2 regions of the Dysgonomonas reticulitermitis genome follow, and region 2 is predicted to be linked to the other one. Evidence: riboswitches for the same ligand, from Rfam matches in the RefSeq annotation. Region 2 holds a riboswitch; the other holds the start of a gene.
The links. Region 2 has a riboswitch for cobalamin ahead of ACYPZI_RS10400 (TonB-dependent receptor). Riboswitches for the same ligand answer to the same signal wherever they lie in the genome.
Positions count from the first base shown of each region.

Region 1: linked by a shared signal. The riboswitch ahead of ACYPZI_RS01210 (TonB-dependent receptor plug domain-containing protein) and the one ahead of ACYPZI_RS10400 (TonB-dependent receptor) in region 2 are both predicted to bind cobalamin.

Region 1 covers NZ_BAAHWU010000002.1:15,242-22,909, forward strand. Annotated here, with positions in the region: gene ACYPZI_RS01210 (TonB-dependent receptor plug domain-containing protein) at 1-1,570, opposite strand, end outside; cobalamin riboswitch at 1,665-1,833, opposite strand; gene rfbD (dTDP-4-dehydrorhamnose reductase) at 2,110-3,060, opposite strand; gene fabD (ACP S-malonyltransferase) at 3,528-4,409, opposite strand; gene ACYPZI_RS01225 (S1/P1 nuclease) at 4,556-5,350, opposite strand; gene ACYPZI_RS01230 (non-canonical purine NTP diphosphatase) at 5,361-5,942, opposite strand; gene ACYPZI_RS01235 (pyridoxal phosphate-dependent aminotransferase) at 5,939-7,138, opposite strand; gene ACYPZI_RS01240 (serpin family protein) at 7,247-7,668, shown strand, end outside.
Region 2 covers NZ_BAAHWU010000026.1:1,325-8,992, forward strand. Annotated here, with positions in the region: gene ACYPZI_RS10385 (lysylphosphatidylglycerol synthase transmembrane domain-containing protein) at 1-128, opposite strand, end outside; gene rsmA (16S rRNA (adenine(1518)-N(6)/adenine(1519)-N(6))-dimethyltransferase RsmA) at 229-1,029, shown strand; gene corA (magnesium/cobalt transporter CorA) at 1,060-2,007, shown strand; cobalamin riboswitch at 2,212-2,523, shown strand; gene ACYPZI_RS10400 (TonB-dependent receptor) at 2,665-4,692, shown strand; gene ACYPZI_RS10405 (YncE family protein) at 4,705-5,886, shown strand; gene ACYPZI_RS10410 (PKD-like domain-containing protein) at 6,051-7,668, shown strand, end outside.

The sequences.
Region 1 (7,668 bases), on a different contig from region 2:
TTATCTCCACATCGCCTACATTCGATGTGGTAGCCAGAAACATACTTGGAGTAATTATAATTTTATCCCCCACCCTGTTATAATAACCATCTATGGAAGCATTGACATAATTATCAGGGGTTCCGCCAAATTCGCCTACCCATGTAAGCCCGAGATTAAATTGTTTTGCAGATTCTGCTTTCAGTTTCTTTTCCACTGATGGATAATATAACTCCGTAAATGTCGGCACGCGATATACATGTTTAAACGAAGCTCTTACACGTAAGTTTGCCGATTCGACAGGCTGATATGACAATCCCATTGACGGCGATAATTTTTTATAGACAGTATTACCACTATTATTTTTTACCTTTTCAGAAATGTAAGTAGCCAACAAACCTGAAGTAATAGTCAGTCTATCCGGTTTATACTTAAATGCGAATGCCGTATAAGAATGATAGCGACTAGGATCGGCAAGGTTATCACCAAACTGATCGGCCTCTTTATTCAGATTATTGTATGATAAATCTTCAGCAGTAGAGAAATCTATTCTATCATTTAACTGAAACAACAAAACATTCGACAGATAAACTTCCTGCTCTTTATATTTATTGGTCAATTTACCTCCCTGATATTTCTCATGTATATCCTCATAGCGGGTATAGTTGTAATCATATTTGGCCTGCGTCTTTAGTTTGAATCTTCGACCAAAGTCCTTTTTATATGACATCTGGGCAAAGAAGTTTTTATCCCACAAACGCTCGGCGGCATAATCTTCGCCGACAACAATACTTCCCGGTAAGCCGCGTTCGGAATCGAAGTAATAAACTTTAGTTTTCAGTTGTCCCGACTTCCCAAAATCGCTAAGGAAGTTTAATTCTGTCCGATATATATCCACATCGCTGTTTCTACGTTTTCTATCAGGTATTATTTTGTCATACTCCCCCGCGCTAAAAGGGTAGTTCCCATCCGCGCGTTGCCAACTTCCATTAGCTGTCGCGGCAAATGTTTTATTTATTTTGTATTTGTAGTCTATTACCGGATTGAACAGCCCGAAAGATCCACTTGTCACTTTTGCATAGCCTGCATATCTTTTATCCGAGAAATCAGGTACAACGGTTTCCAGATTCAATACCCCTACAGAAGAGAAAGCCCGGGCTGTTTGAAAGATATCATCCGATTGACCTATATCGAGGGATATCATTGACACATTATCCAAAGCAAAACGCCCTATATCGACCTGTCCGGATTGGATATTGGACACAAGAACCCCATCATAGCTCACTGCTGTGTATTCAGCGCCCATACCACGAATGGAAACCGTCTTGAGCCCTCCTATCCCACCATAATCTTTCAACACGATACCATTGAACCTTTTTACAGCATCGGAAACTGATTGTATCCCTTGCTCCAAAAGATCATCATTGGTTATTACCTGCAATAAATTTGTAGAACGGGAAATGGAAGGTTTCGTGTTAGCAGAAATTTCTACTTCAGATAGATTCTGAGTTTTAATAGTATCATTACCCTGTGCCTGCACAGCAGTGCAAACCAATGAAAAGAAAATGAATAGAAGAATTGAAAACCTCATCCGCGCAAAGCAATTCAATTAAACAATTGCTTTCGAGAAGAACAGAGAAAAGAAATATCTTTGCAGTGTTTCTTAAGCTTCATTCCTCGAAAGCTGTCCGAATATTCACTTTGCAGGTCTTCTGACTTACTCCAACTTGTACACCTTCCCGTTTTTATCAGTGGTTATTATACAAGCCTTTCAGAGCTTACAGCAGCGGGTCTGTTCAGGATTTGCACCTGATTCCCTTTTCATCCTTGCGGAACAAAGCTATGCAAAAATAAGAATAAGTTATGTAATAGACTAATTAATTACAGCAAATTTAAATTCAGGAGTAATTTGATACATTCTTGGCAGATTATCAAAGTCAATATTTTCAAGATCATTCCCCAAAGCTGTATCTACAATAACTACATCCAGATCATTCAAATGAACAGGGACAGTACTTCTTGCTATGTTATTTTACAATTTGGGCTGGCATGAAATAAATAGCAAGAAATATAGAACTGAAAAAACAAATCTTTTTCATTTATGTAGCGAGCTATTGCCCTGTAATGTTTCTAACAAGATAACAATTCTGTTATACAAATGTTTAAACTATCTTCCCAATCCGGAATAGATAAATTGAATACAGACTTTATCTTCATTTTGTCAAGGACACTATATTGCGGTCTTTTAGCTTTTGTCGGATATTGCTCCGTCGTAATAGGATTTACTTTACAGGAAATACCGGCATACTTATGTATGGCAATTGTGAAATCATACCATGAAATAACGCCTTCGTTCGAATAATGGTAAATACCCGCTTCAAACCCATTAGCTTCACTAAAATCAAGTATTTTAATTATAGTACGGGCCAAATCGGCCGCATTAGTCGGGGTTCCGGCCTGATCGGCTACAACATTCAATTCATCGCGTTCTTTTCCATATCTTATCATCGTTTTCACAAAGTTATTGCCAAAGACAGAATATAGCCAGGCCGTGCGGATAATAATACTTTGGGGACAGGTTTCTAATAAGATTTTCTCTCCCTCTTGCTTCGATTGTCCATAAACAGACTGAGGGTTTGTTGCGTCTGTCTCTTTATATGGACTTGAAGCCGTTCCGTCGAATACATAATCTGTGGAAACATGTATAACTTTGGCTCCATTGTTCGTTGCTGCAATACCTAAATTAGCCACAGCATCGCAATTGATCTTATAACATAAATCTACATCATCCTCTGCTTTATCTACCGCAGTATAAGCAGCACAATTGACGATATACTTTATGTTATTCTCTTTTAAATAATATTCTACAGCTTCGCGATTTGTAATGTCAAGTTCATTTACATCGGTAAAGAAGAATTTGAAATTATCTTCGTGATGCGCGGAAACTCTTTTGATTTCACTACCCAACTGACCGTTAGATCCGGTTACGAGTATATTTTTTTGAACAAGTTCGAACTGAAAAATATTTTTCGCAGTTTCATCTTGATCATCAGTTTGTTTATTTCCTGAGAAAAAAGCCATTATAATTTTATTAAAGAAAATGATTATCCGCAAACTTACCACAAAAAACAATGTGATAATAGTACAACAAAAGTAACAAACTTCTACAGTAGTCAGTAGTCAGTAGTGAGCGCTCAGAACTTAGAACTTAGAACTTAGAACTTTTTAACTAAAATGTAACAAACTTCTACAGTGAACAGTAGTTAGTAGTTAGTAGTGAGCGCTCAGAACTTTTTAACTCCTGCTTTTTAACTAAAAAGTAACAAACTTCTACAGTCAATTAGCCATTAGCTGTTAGCCGTTAGCTTATAGCCTTTGTCGCTTCGCGCCATTGTTGACTGATGGCTGATAACTGTTGACTGTTATTGTCGCTTTGCGCCATTTGCTAATTTGCTAATTTTCAAATTCGCTAATTTTCTCATTTTCAAATTGTCTATTATAGATAAAACCAGCACCGAGCAATGATTCACTTCTCACTTTTCGTTTTCTTATTGCTTTCCGCTTGTAACAGCTTCCGTAGATATCTTTTTGATTAAACCTTGAAGCACGTTACCCGGCCCTAGTTCTACAAATTCAACAGCACCATCAGCAACCATATGCTCAACAGATTGAGTCCATTTTACAGGAGCAGTCAATTGCGCTATCAAATTAGCCTTTATAGTAGCCGGATCTGTTTCTCCTTTTGTTGATACATTTTGATAGACAGGACATACCGGCGCTGTTATTATAGTAGCGTCTATCGCTTCAGATAATTCCACTTTAGCAGGTTCCATCAAAGGAGAATGGAATGCTCCGCCCACTTTCAGTTTAAGAGTACGCTTTGCTCCCGCTGCGAGTAGCAATTCACAAGCCTTATCTATTCCTGCATTTGAACCGGAGATTACGATTTGCCCCGGACAGTTATAATTGGCAGGGACAACCACTTCGCCTGATATAGAAGCACATACTTCTTCTACTTTAGCATCCGGTAAATTAAGTACCGCAGCCATAGTCGAAGGATTTAGTTCACAAGCTTTCTGCATAGCTAAAGCTCTTTTATATACAAGCTTTAATCCGTCTTCGAACGATAAAGCTTCTGCTGCTACCAACGCGGAGAATTCACCCAAAGAGTGACCGGCTACCATATCCGGTTTAAAGTCAACACCCATAGTTTTAGCTAATATCACTGAATGAAGGAAAATTGCAGGTTGAGTAACTTTTGTCTGACGAAGATCTTCGTCCGTACCGGCAAACATTAAATCTGTAATACGAAATCCAAGAATTTCATTTGCCTTTTCAAACATTTCTTTGGCGACAGGAGATGTTTCGTACAAATCTTTACCCATTCCTACAAACTGAGCTCCTTGCCCCGGAAATACAAATGCTTTCATTTTAAATATTTAATAGTTTATAAGCGATTAAAATTCAGCGGGCAAAATTACTAAATTTAATTCTTTTATCAGAATAAAACATTTTTTATTTTTTCCCGCGAATATAAAACAAATGGCAGCTATTTTTCCAGCTGCCATTCTATCAATTAGTTGAAAACTTCATCCAATATCTTAGCGAGGCGGAGCCCTCCTCTTTGCAGTTGCAACTCCATCACATACTTGTATTTATAACTATATCCGTATGATAACTCATCACCATTTTTGATATTAGCATAAATATCGTTTGCCAGGACATAAGTATCGTACATCCAATCGTCCAATGTTCCGGCTTGGAGTTCTTGCTTCTTTTCCTTTTTTATAGAGTTTAATATATTGGCATATTCAGTATAACTGTACCCTTCGTTATCTACAATCTTAGAGTCCCATACCGAATGTATATTTGTTGGGCTTCTAAACCATGTTACCGAAATTTTATTTCCACCCAAATCTTCTTCTCTGCCGGCATGCATAGGTTGATGAGCATCTCCCACCAAATGCACAAGGAAATAGAGAGCTATTCTCTTATCATTATCCGAAGAATTTTTGTTTTTCAGTATAGCTTCCAGCTTAGGTATCTCGCTATAAGTATTCTCCTGCGATATATTTTTGATGTGATTTATATAATCCTGTTTAGACAATCCTCCCGGAGCATTTACAAAATGCCATATATGCGTATGCTTCCATTGTCCGGTAGTATCAGACTTGATAAAATCAGCCCAATTAGCCCAATACGCCATTGGATATCCATCCAATAACTTATCGATTTTCTTCTTCGTTTTCGATTTTACATTTTTTTCCGCTATCTGAGCTATAACCCGATGCCCCGTTGTACCCCATGCTAATAATTCATGCGGCAACGCAATTCCTATTATAAGGGTTGCTATAATTAATAATCTTTTCATATTACGACATTTATAATTTTGATAAGAAGTCACACAGTTTCTTCACAGCCAATGCGCGGTGGCTTATTTCATTTTTAATATCCAGACCAAGTTCAGCAAAAGTCTGGGTATATCCGTCAGGACGAAAAACAGGATCGTATCCGAAACCTGCCGTACCATGTTCTTCCGTCAGGATGTCTCCATCTATACGCCCCTCAAACAAATGCTCTTCGCCATTCAATATCAAAGCTATTACAGTACGAAAACAAGCTTTGCGATCTGTCTTACCATCCAATTCTTTCAACAGCTTTTTCATATTGGCTTTAGCATCATGTCCATCGCCTGCATAACGAGCCGAAAACACGCCGGGGGCACCATTCAAGGCTTCAACTTCGAGGCCTGTATCATCCCCGAAACAATCGTAGCCATATTTTTCCTTCACATACCGTACCTTAATCAAGGCATTATCGATCAAAGTAGTACCTGTTTCCTCTATATCTTCATTGCAACCAATATCTTTAAGGCTGAGTATTTCAAAATTATCTTCGACTACGTCTCTTACTTCTTCTAACTTATGGGCATTATTAGTTGCAAAAACCAGTTTTCTTTTCATTTTTTCAATTGATTATATGCTTCCAAAGCTTTTTCCAGCACTGTAAGGGCACTACCCAAATCTTCCTTATTCAGCACATAGGCAATACGTACCTCATCCTTTCCTAGTCCAGGAGTTGTATAGAACCCCGAAGCCGGAGCCATAAATATAGTTTGACCCTCATATTCAAAATCCGAAAGACACCAAGCGCAAAATTTGTCCGCATCGTCGATAGGCAAACGGGCAACTGTGTAAAACGCCCCCATAGGGATTGGCGAATATACGCCCGGAATACGGTTTAGCGTATCTATCAAAAACTTGCGCCTTTCCACATATTCGTCATAAGTACCCTGTATATATTCGAGGCTGGCGTCCAGCGAAGCTTCAGCAGCAATCTGTCCTATCAAAGGCGGGCTCAATCGTGCCTGGCATAGCTTCATTACTGTTTTTCGAAGCTCTTTGTTCTTTGTTATCAGAGCGCCAACACGTATACCGCATTCACTATAACGCTTTGAAACAGAATCTATCAAAACTACATTTTCTTCTATCCCCACCAAGTGACAAGCTGAAATGTAAGGAGAATTGGTATAAATAAAATCCCGGTATACTTCATCCGAAAACAAGTACAGATCATATTTCTGCACAATGTTCTTTATTTGGTTCATTTCTGTCCGCGAATACAAATACCCGGTGGGATTATTCGGGTTGCAAATCAAAATACCTTTTGTACGTTCATTAATCAGAGCCTCAAATTTTTCGACCGGAGGCAAAGCGAAACCTTCATCAATAGAAGAAGACACTGTGCGAATCACAGCGCCTGCGGATGCTGCAAAAGCCATATAATTAGCATATGCAGGTTCGGGAACAATAATTTCATCACCAGGGTTAAGGCATGCCAAAAATGCAAACAACACAGCTTCAGAGCCACCTGTGGTTACAATTATATCATCGGTCGATACATTTATATTGTACTTTGCATAATAACCAACTAGTTTTTCCCTATAAGAGCGATTACCATCGCTTGGACTATATTCTAAAATAGTTCTGTCAATATTGCGTATTGCGTCTATGGCTTCTTGCGGGGTTGGTAAATCCGGTTGACCTATATTCAGGTGATAAACTTTCAACCCTCTGGCTTTGGCTGAATCCGACAAGGGAGCCAGCTTCCTGATAGGAGAACTCGGCATATCCAATCCTCGTTGCGAAATTTTCGGCATAATTATGATATAAAAATAAGTCGCAAATATACAAATTATCAGAATAGAGTTTGCAGCTTTTTGTTTATGTTTTTCTTCTATATATTATAACCTTCAATATCAAAGATTATGAAAACCTTTAAATTTATCCCTTTATTCTTTTTTATCTTGCTATCATGCTCTTCCGACTACGCATCCATTCCTGAATTACCGGATGCCAAGCCAATAGTTATGAAAGCTCAATTTGAGAATAAACTGAAAAACAATAATATGTTCGCTTTTGACCTGTTTAAGGCTACTTATAAAAATGAAAATAAAACCAATATTTTTATTTCTCCTCTAAGTGTAGATATGGCTTTGGGTATGACATGGAATGGCGCCGCAGGAGAAACAAAAACAGAAATGCAGGCAGCATTACGCAATCAAGGTTATACAGCAGAAGACATCAACGAATATGCTAAAACGTTACGCGAGGCATTAATAAATGCAGATCCTTCAACTAAACTGGCTATCGCCAATTCGATCTGGACTAGATCCGGCTTCAACCTAGA
Region 2 (7,668 bases):
TGATAGAAATCGACCTTCCTGAACAGGTAATATATGATAAATACGCCTAAAGCAAGAGGCAATGCCACTTTTATCAAAGTGTTGAGCAGTGATTTCTTTTTGGGCGCCTCTTCTACCGGATTCTCCATTCCTTATATTACAAAATTGTGGTTTCTTTACGCAATAGTAGTAATATTTTATTAATAAATGCTACCTTTGCGGCTGCAAATATAATCATTAATTATAATTATGCCGGCAGTTAAACCGAAGAAATTCTTAGGACAGCATTTCCTGAAAGACCTGGACATAGCCCGTCGCATTGCCGATACACTCGACGAATTTGAAGGTGTACCTGTAATCGAAGTAGGCCCGGGTATGGGTGTGCTTACTCAATTTCTGATTGAGAAAAAAAAAGAATTGACGGTGGTGGAGCTCGACAGGGAGTCGATCCCTTATCTGAACGGGCATTATCCGGCCTTGCGCGGAAAGATAATAGAGGATGATTTTTTAAAGCTGGAACTGTCATCCATTTACAAAGATCAGTTCTGTGTAATAGGAAATTATCCGTACAACATATCCTCACAGATATTTTTCAAAATACTCGATTATAAAAACCAAGTACCGTGCTGTTCGGGTATGCTTCAGAAGGAAGTCGCCGAGCGCATTGCAGCCCCTCCGGGAAGCAAAACATACGGTATATTAAGCGTACTGCTTCAGGCATGGTACAATGTGGAATATCTTTTCACGGTGAGTGAGAAGGTGTTCGACCCTCCTCCGAAAGTAAAATCGGCCGTTGTGAAACTGGTAAGGAACGAACGGCAGACATTGAGTTGCGACGAAAAGTTGTTTAAGACCGTTGTGAAAACGGGATTCAACCAGCGACGGAAAACCTTGCGCAATTCGATGAAACCTTTGCTTGGGAAAGAGTGCGAGGCCTTTAACGACCCCATATTCGGGGAACGACCCGAGCGGCTCTCGGTTGCAGATTTCGAAAAGCTGACCAACATCGTGGCGGCTAACCTGCCCGGGAGAGACAGAGAGAAGAAATAGAGTACACACGCACTTAAAAAAGGAGCGCTCATGTCAGAAGTAAAACTATACTATCACAAAGACAATATAATAAGATTGAGCCGCAGCATAGAGTTTTTGAAAACAACGCCTATCAAAAACTTTTTGTGGATTGACCTCAATAACGTAGACGAAGAAATAGAGCTCGAACTCGAAGACTATCTGAAGATATACATTCAGGAAGAGGAAGAAATGGTAGAGATCGAGATGTCGTCGCGATATATGGAGACGGCCGATTCGCTGGTGGTAAACTCCAACTTTCTTTTGGGAAATTTCGAACGCGAGCCGGTTTCCTTCATCATGAAGAACAATATATTGATTACCGTTCGTGGCGAAGATCTGAGTTCTTTTCAGGAAACGGCAAAAAAGATATTTGGCAATCCCCGAAACTACCCTACCGGATACCATGCCTTTATGGCAATCCTTGAAACCCGTGTGGAAATAGACGCCGATATGGTGGAGGATATGACTTCGCAAATTACCACTCTGAGTAACAGTATCAGTATAAAGGAAGCAGACGAAGAGCTCTTGATGGAAATAAAGAACTTGCAGGAAAAAACCATGATGCTTCGCGAAAATATCATAGACAAACAGAGAGTGGTAACAAGCTTGTTAAAGAGCGAACTCATGCCGAAAGAACTGCACGGAAGAATCACAATACTGATAAAAGACATCAACTCGCTGCTCGAACATACCCGATTCAGCTTCGACCGCCTCGACTACTTACAGGATACCTTCCTCGGGTTCGTTAACATCGAACAGAACAAAATCATTAAAATGTTTACCGTGATCTCGGTAATATTCATGCCCCCTACCCTCATCGCCAGTATTTATGGGATGAACTTCGGGGATAATATGCCTGAACTTAGCTGGGAATACGGCTACGCGTTTTCTATCGGACTGATGATAGCGGCCGTTGCCATCATCCTCTTTTACTTCAAGAAGAAAAAGTGGCTGTAGCATAGAATTTACTGTCGCATGCCACCCCGGCCAAAGGGAAGAGCTGTTAAGTTCTCCCCTTTACCCTGCTATATTTTGCTGTCATCCTGAGTGGGACGAAGGATCTCCCTCTATTAAGGAGATGTTTCCTGTCGTCAACATGACAAAGAGAAAGAAAAAATTCTTTTATCATAAAATCTTATTACTCTTAAAAAAATATTAATACCTTTGTCTCCGGATTTTGGTATCATTATTCCGCATCTTCGGAAAATGATAAAAGGGAATCAGGTGTAAATCCTGAACAGACCCGCTGCTGTAAGCTCTTTTCAGTTAACAGTTAACAGTCATCAGTTAACAATGTTGCTGAAGAGTCTTTGAACAAGACCAAATACCACTGTCGTAAACAGTGAACAGTAAACAGTAAACAGTGAACAATTTATATTGATAACTGATAACTGATGACTGATGACTGAAAAGATGGGAAGGACGTTCAAAGATGGAGTAAGTCAGAAGACCTGCCAAGATTGATTAGTTTTAAAGCTTTCGGGAAATAAAGCTGAAGAACACGAATGAGAAGTCAATCTTTTTAAGTTAATTCAATTTACGGCTTAGGCTTCTGTTTATTCAGTCTTCAAATTATTTTTTCGTAAGCTATTGATAATTTTCAATTAGCTTGGGATGTTTTTCACCTGTTTTAAAAGATTCGTTTCAATAATCATATTATTGAATTTATATCTGACTGCCTCCTCTCAGAATAAGCTGGATACAATACAGCATCTGAATGAGGTTGTTATATCTGCCCGTCCGGTACAAATCGAAATCATACCTGTACAAACCCTGTCGGGAAAACTTCTCGAAAACCTGAGCGCACACTCGGTAGCCGATGCCATGCGCTACTTTTCAGGAGTCCAGCTCAAAGACTATGGCGGCATCGGAGGACTTAAAACGGTAAATATCCGCAGTATGGGCTCCGAACATGTCGGGGTATTCTATGACGGAATAGAGATAGGCAATCCACAGAACGGGGTTGTCGACCTTGGGCGATACTCGCTCGACAACATGGAATCTATATCCCTGTACAACGGTCAAAAGAGCGCCATATTTCAGCCGGCAAAGGACTATGCTTCCGCAAGTTCGATATACATGACCTCTAAATCTCCTGTTTTCAGGACAAACAGGAACCAATCCGTCAAAGCAACCTTCAAAACCGGAGCTTTCGATCTGGTGAATCCGTCTGTAGTCTGGAATCAGAAATTATCGAAAAACCTGTCCGGCTCCCTCAACGCGGAGTACATCTATTCATCGGGCAAATATAAATTCCAAAGTAAGAGAGAGAATACAATCGATGACAGAGGTGGATACGACACTACTGAAGTCCGCCGAAACGGAGACATCAAGGTATTCCGTATCGAACATGCGCTGTTCGGGAAAATAGAAAAAGGCGAGTGGAAAACCCGAACTTACTTCTACACTTCCGAGCGGGGCTATCCGGGCGCGGATGTGAAAGTACCGGGAAAATTTGCTCACGAAGACAGGCAGTGGGATAAGAATTTCTTCTTCCAGTCCTCCTTCAAAAAGAATATTTCCAAGAAATACAGCACATTGCTATCCGGAAAATATGCCTACGATTACATTCATTATATAGCCGGCGACTATCCGGGTCCGGCCTTTGACAATAAATACATGCTGCACGAAGCCTACCTTTCTACGGCCAATTTATTCAACATACTTCCGTTCTGGAGCGCCAATGTATCCACCGACTTTATGTGGAACAAAATGAACTCCAACATGCAGGAATTCATCTACCCACAACGCTATTCGGGATGGGCGGCGGCTGCCACGTCGCTCTACTTCGACCGCTTCAAATTGCAAGCAAGCTTGCTGGCTTCTTTTGTTCATGAAAACACGAAGGAAGATAAAAAAGACATCCAACGCGATTGGGACAAATATACTCCGTCCATTATAGCGTCGTGGCAACCGTTCAAGGCGCACGACCTGCACCTGAGAGCTTTTTACAAGAGCATTTTCCGTATGCCTACGTTCAGCGAAATGCACCTGGCATACATGGGTAGCCTGTCCTCATTTCTCAGACCCGAATATACCAAACAGTACAATATAGGAATAACTTATGCCAAAACTGTAAACTATTCTCTCAACATAGGCGGGCAGATCGATGCCTATCATAACAGGATTACAGATAAACTGGTCGCAGTACCCGGAGGTGTCAATTTCAGGTGGACAATGATGAATTTGGGGCTGGTAAAGATTAAGGGGGTGGATGTCGCCCTGTTTGCAGACGTTAAACCTCTCAAGGATTTCTCTTTCGAAGGCAGGCTGAATTATACATACCAGAAGGCTCTGGATTATTCCGATCCCGGCGAGCCGGTAACATATAAAAATCAGATTCCATTTATGCCTTGCAACAGTGGTTCTGCCATTGTCGGAGGAACATATAAAACATGGACTCTCAATTACAGTTTTCTCTATGCCGGCAAACGTTATTCGTCAAGTGACAACATCCCCGTAAACCTTATCATGGAGTGGTACACCCATGATCTATCCTTAAGCAAGTATCTGAACTGCAAAGGGATCGACTACCGCCTGACGACGGAAGTCAATAACTTGCTCAATCAGCAATTCGATGTAGTCTTAAACTATCCCATGCCGGGTATAAATTTCAAATTCATATTAAGTATAACCATTTAGAATGAATATAAAATGAAAAAAATCAAGTTCTCTTTTTTACCTCTTATAGTGGCATTGTCCATAATGACAGGCATATCGTCCTGCCGGGGCGATGATGACGAGATCATTCCGCCGGACGAAACAGAAGTAACTCCGGGTGAAACAAGCCCTGTTAAAGGGTTTTATCTGCTGAACGAAGCGAATATGGGGAGTAACAAATCCTCTATCGACTATTTCGATTACGAATCGGGAACATATTTCAAAAATATCTTTCCTATAATAAACCCAACTGTTGTAAAAGAGCTGGGCGATGTGGGCAACGATATTCAGATTTACGGGAACAAGCTGTATGCCGTAATCAATGTCTCAGGCTATGTGGAGGTAATGAACAAAATGACAGGAAAACACGAAAATGAGATTATTGTAAAAAACTGCCGCTACATTGTTTTCGACAAAGGTTACGCATATATCAGTTCATACGATGCCGATGTAAAAATCACTCCCGACGCGCCTATCGGCTGTGTCGTAAAAGTAGATACAGCGACTATGAAGGAAGTGGGAAGATGCATTGTCGGATACCAGCCCGAAGAGATGGTAATACGCGATAATAAACTTTACGTCGCCAACTCGGGAGGCTATCGTGTTCCCGATTACGACAATACGGTTTCTGTTATCGACCTGAATACATTTACCGAATCGAAGAAGATAACCGTGGCAATCAATCTTCACCGGATGGAACTCGACAGTGACGGCAACATCTACGTCAGTTCGCGCGGAGATTATAAATACGTCAGTTCAAACACCTATATCATAGGCAAGAACGATATGATTGTAAAAACGCTGGACCTGCCATGCGGTAATATGACCGCCAGCGGAGATTCCATCTACATGTATAGCGTGGAATGGAGCCACATAACGCAATCCAACACCGTATCGTATACCATCGTAAATACAAAGACACGCAACGTCGTTTCACGGAACTTTATAACCGACGGCACCGACAAACGGATAAAAGTACCTTACGGACTTGCCATAAATCCGGAGACAAAAGAGATTTTTGTCACCGATGCCAAAGACTACGTCACTTCGGGTACGCTTTATTGCTTCACCCCCCAAGGCAAAAAGAAGTGGGAGGTTATTACCGGAGATATTCCGGCACACATCGTATTCACCAGAAATCGTATGGAAAATTCAACTATTCTGAGAGAAAATTAATTACGCGAATATGACATGTTTATGCATTCTGTTTTCGTCATTGCGAGGGTTTACCCGAAGCAATCCAGATCTTTCTTTCTGGATTGCTTCACTGCGTTACCAATGACGGAAAAATAGAAGAATTTGATACAACAATAAAAATTAATTACTCAAATAATAATGCAATGAGAAATCTAAAACACTTGATTTTATTATTTCTGTCGGTTTACCTTATCAGCTCGTTCTCATCATGTTCGGGCGATGACAACGGATTGACAGGGGACCCTACCATCACATTCGGGATGGAAGAATACAAAGTAAAAGCCGGCAAAGAAATTACTCTGGAAGCGAAAATAGAAAATGCCATTAATCCGATTTACTCATGGAAGATGGAAGGCAAGATAATATCTACCGACCCTACATTTACATTCAGCAAAAGCGATACGGGAGAATTTTTTGTAACACTTCGTGTCGATGCTGAAAACGGCTCGGCTGAGAAACAAATAAAAGTATTGGTACAAGACAAACTTCCACCGGAAATAAATATGTCGTCTGCGCTGATCGCATATGCGGGAAAAGATACCCAAATAACAGCCGAAGTACTGTATGCCGAAGATGCGACATACCTGTGGCGACTGGACGGAAAAATTGTTTCGGAAGAAAAGACTTATGTCCTTAATCAAACAACATTAGGCTCTCAGATCCTTTCGCTCAAGGTGACAAATGAGGATGGTACGGATATGCAGATCATTACCGTTACTACCCTGCCCGAACCTCTACCGGAACTTTTCTTCGACAACGGACACTATCGCGTTGCTTCAAACATCAGCGACAAGCGTAAAATGTCGGTTACGTTAGGAAAAAGCTTGGTGCTGGCTCCTGTTATTTGCAATATCGCAAATCCTACAACATTTGCATGGACTGTAAACGGTACAGCACAAAGTTCGACCACAGAGTATCTGACCTTTACCCCTTCTGCAAAAGGAGTTTATGCCATTGTAGTAACCGAACAAAGTACGGGGGCTAAAGCAGAAGTGGAAGTAACCTGTACCGAACCCGAAGGGACATATTTCCGCGCTATAAAAGACGGTAACAAGGCGACAGCTGCTACTGCATTCGACTATGTTCCTGCGCCCGGGCAATTTGTAAACTATCAGGCAGGTTCCACAAAGGCAAAAGCATTGACAGATGCCCAAAGTTGGTTGAACACCAATAGCACAAGCGGATACATTCACATCGGAGCATTTGGTGGATACTGGATTGCAGGATTCGACCATAGTGTAAAGAATGAAGCCGGTAAAGCTGACTTGCTGATAAACGGAAATGCCTTTGCAGGATGGAGCGAACCGGGAATCATATGGGTAATGCAGGACGAAAACGGAAACGGGCTTCCTGACGATACATGGTATGAATTGAAAGGTAGCGAAGCTAGTCAAAAGACTACAAAATACCGTTATGCCATCACTTACTACAAACCAAATGCAAGCGGATCGAATGTTCTCTGGACCGACAATGCCGGAAATACTGGCTCTGTCGACTATAACGGATACCATACACAGGCGTATTACTTCCCTATGTTCATTTCCGAAAGTTATTACATGCTGGTGGGAACACGCCTTGCTCCCACCTTCTTTATCGAGGGAGGAATAGAGTATGCAAAAGACCTCGGTTGGGGATATGTGGACAACTACAATACTGACACAACAAGACCGAGAAACGAATTCCGGATCGAGGATGCCATACAAGCCGACGGCACACCGGCCAACTTGACCCATATCGATTTTGTGAAAGTACATACCGGAA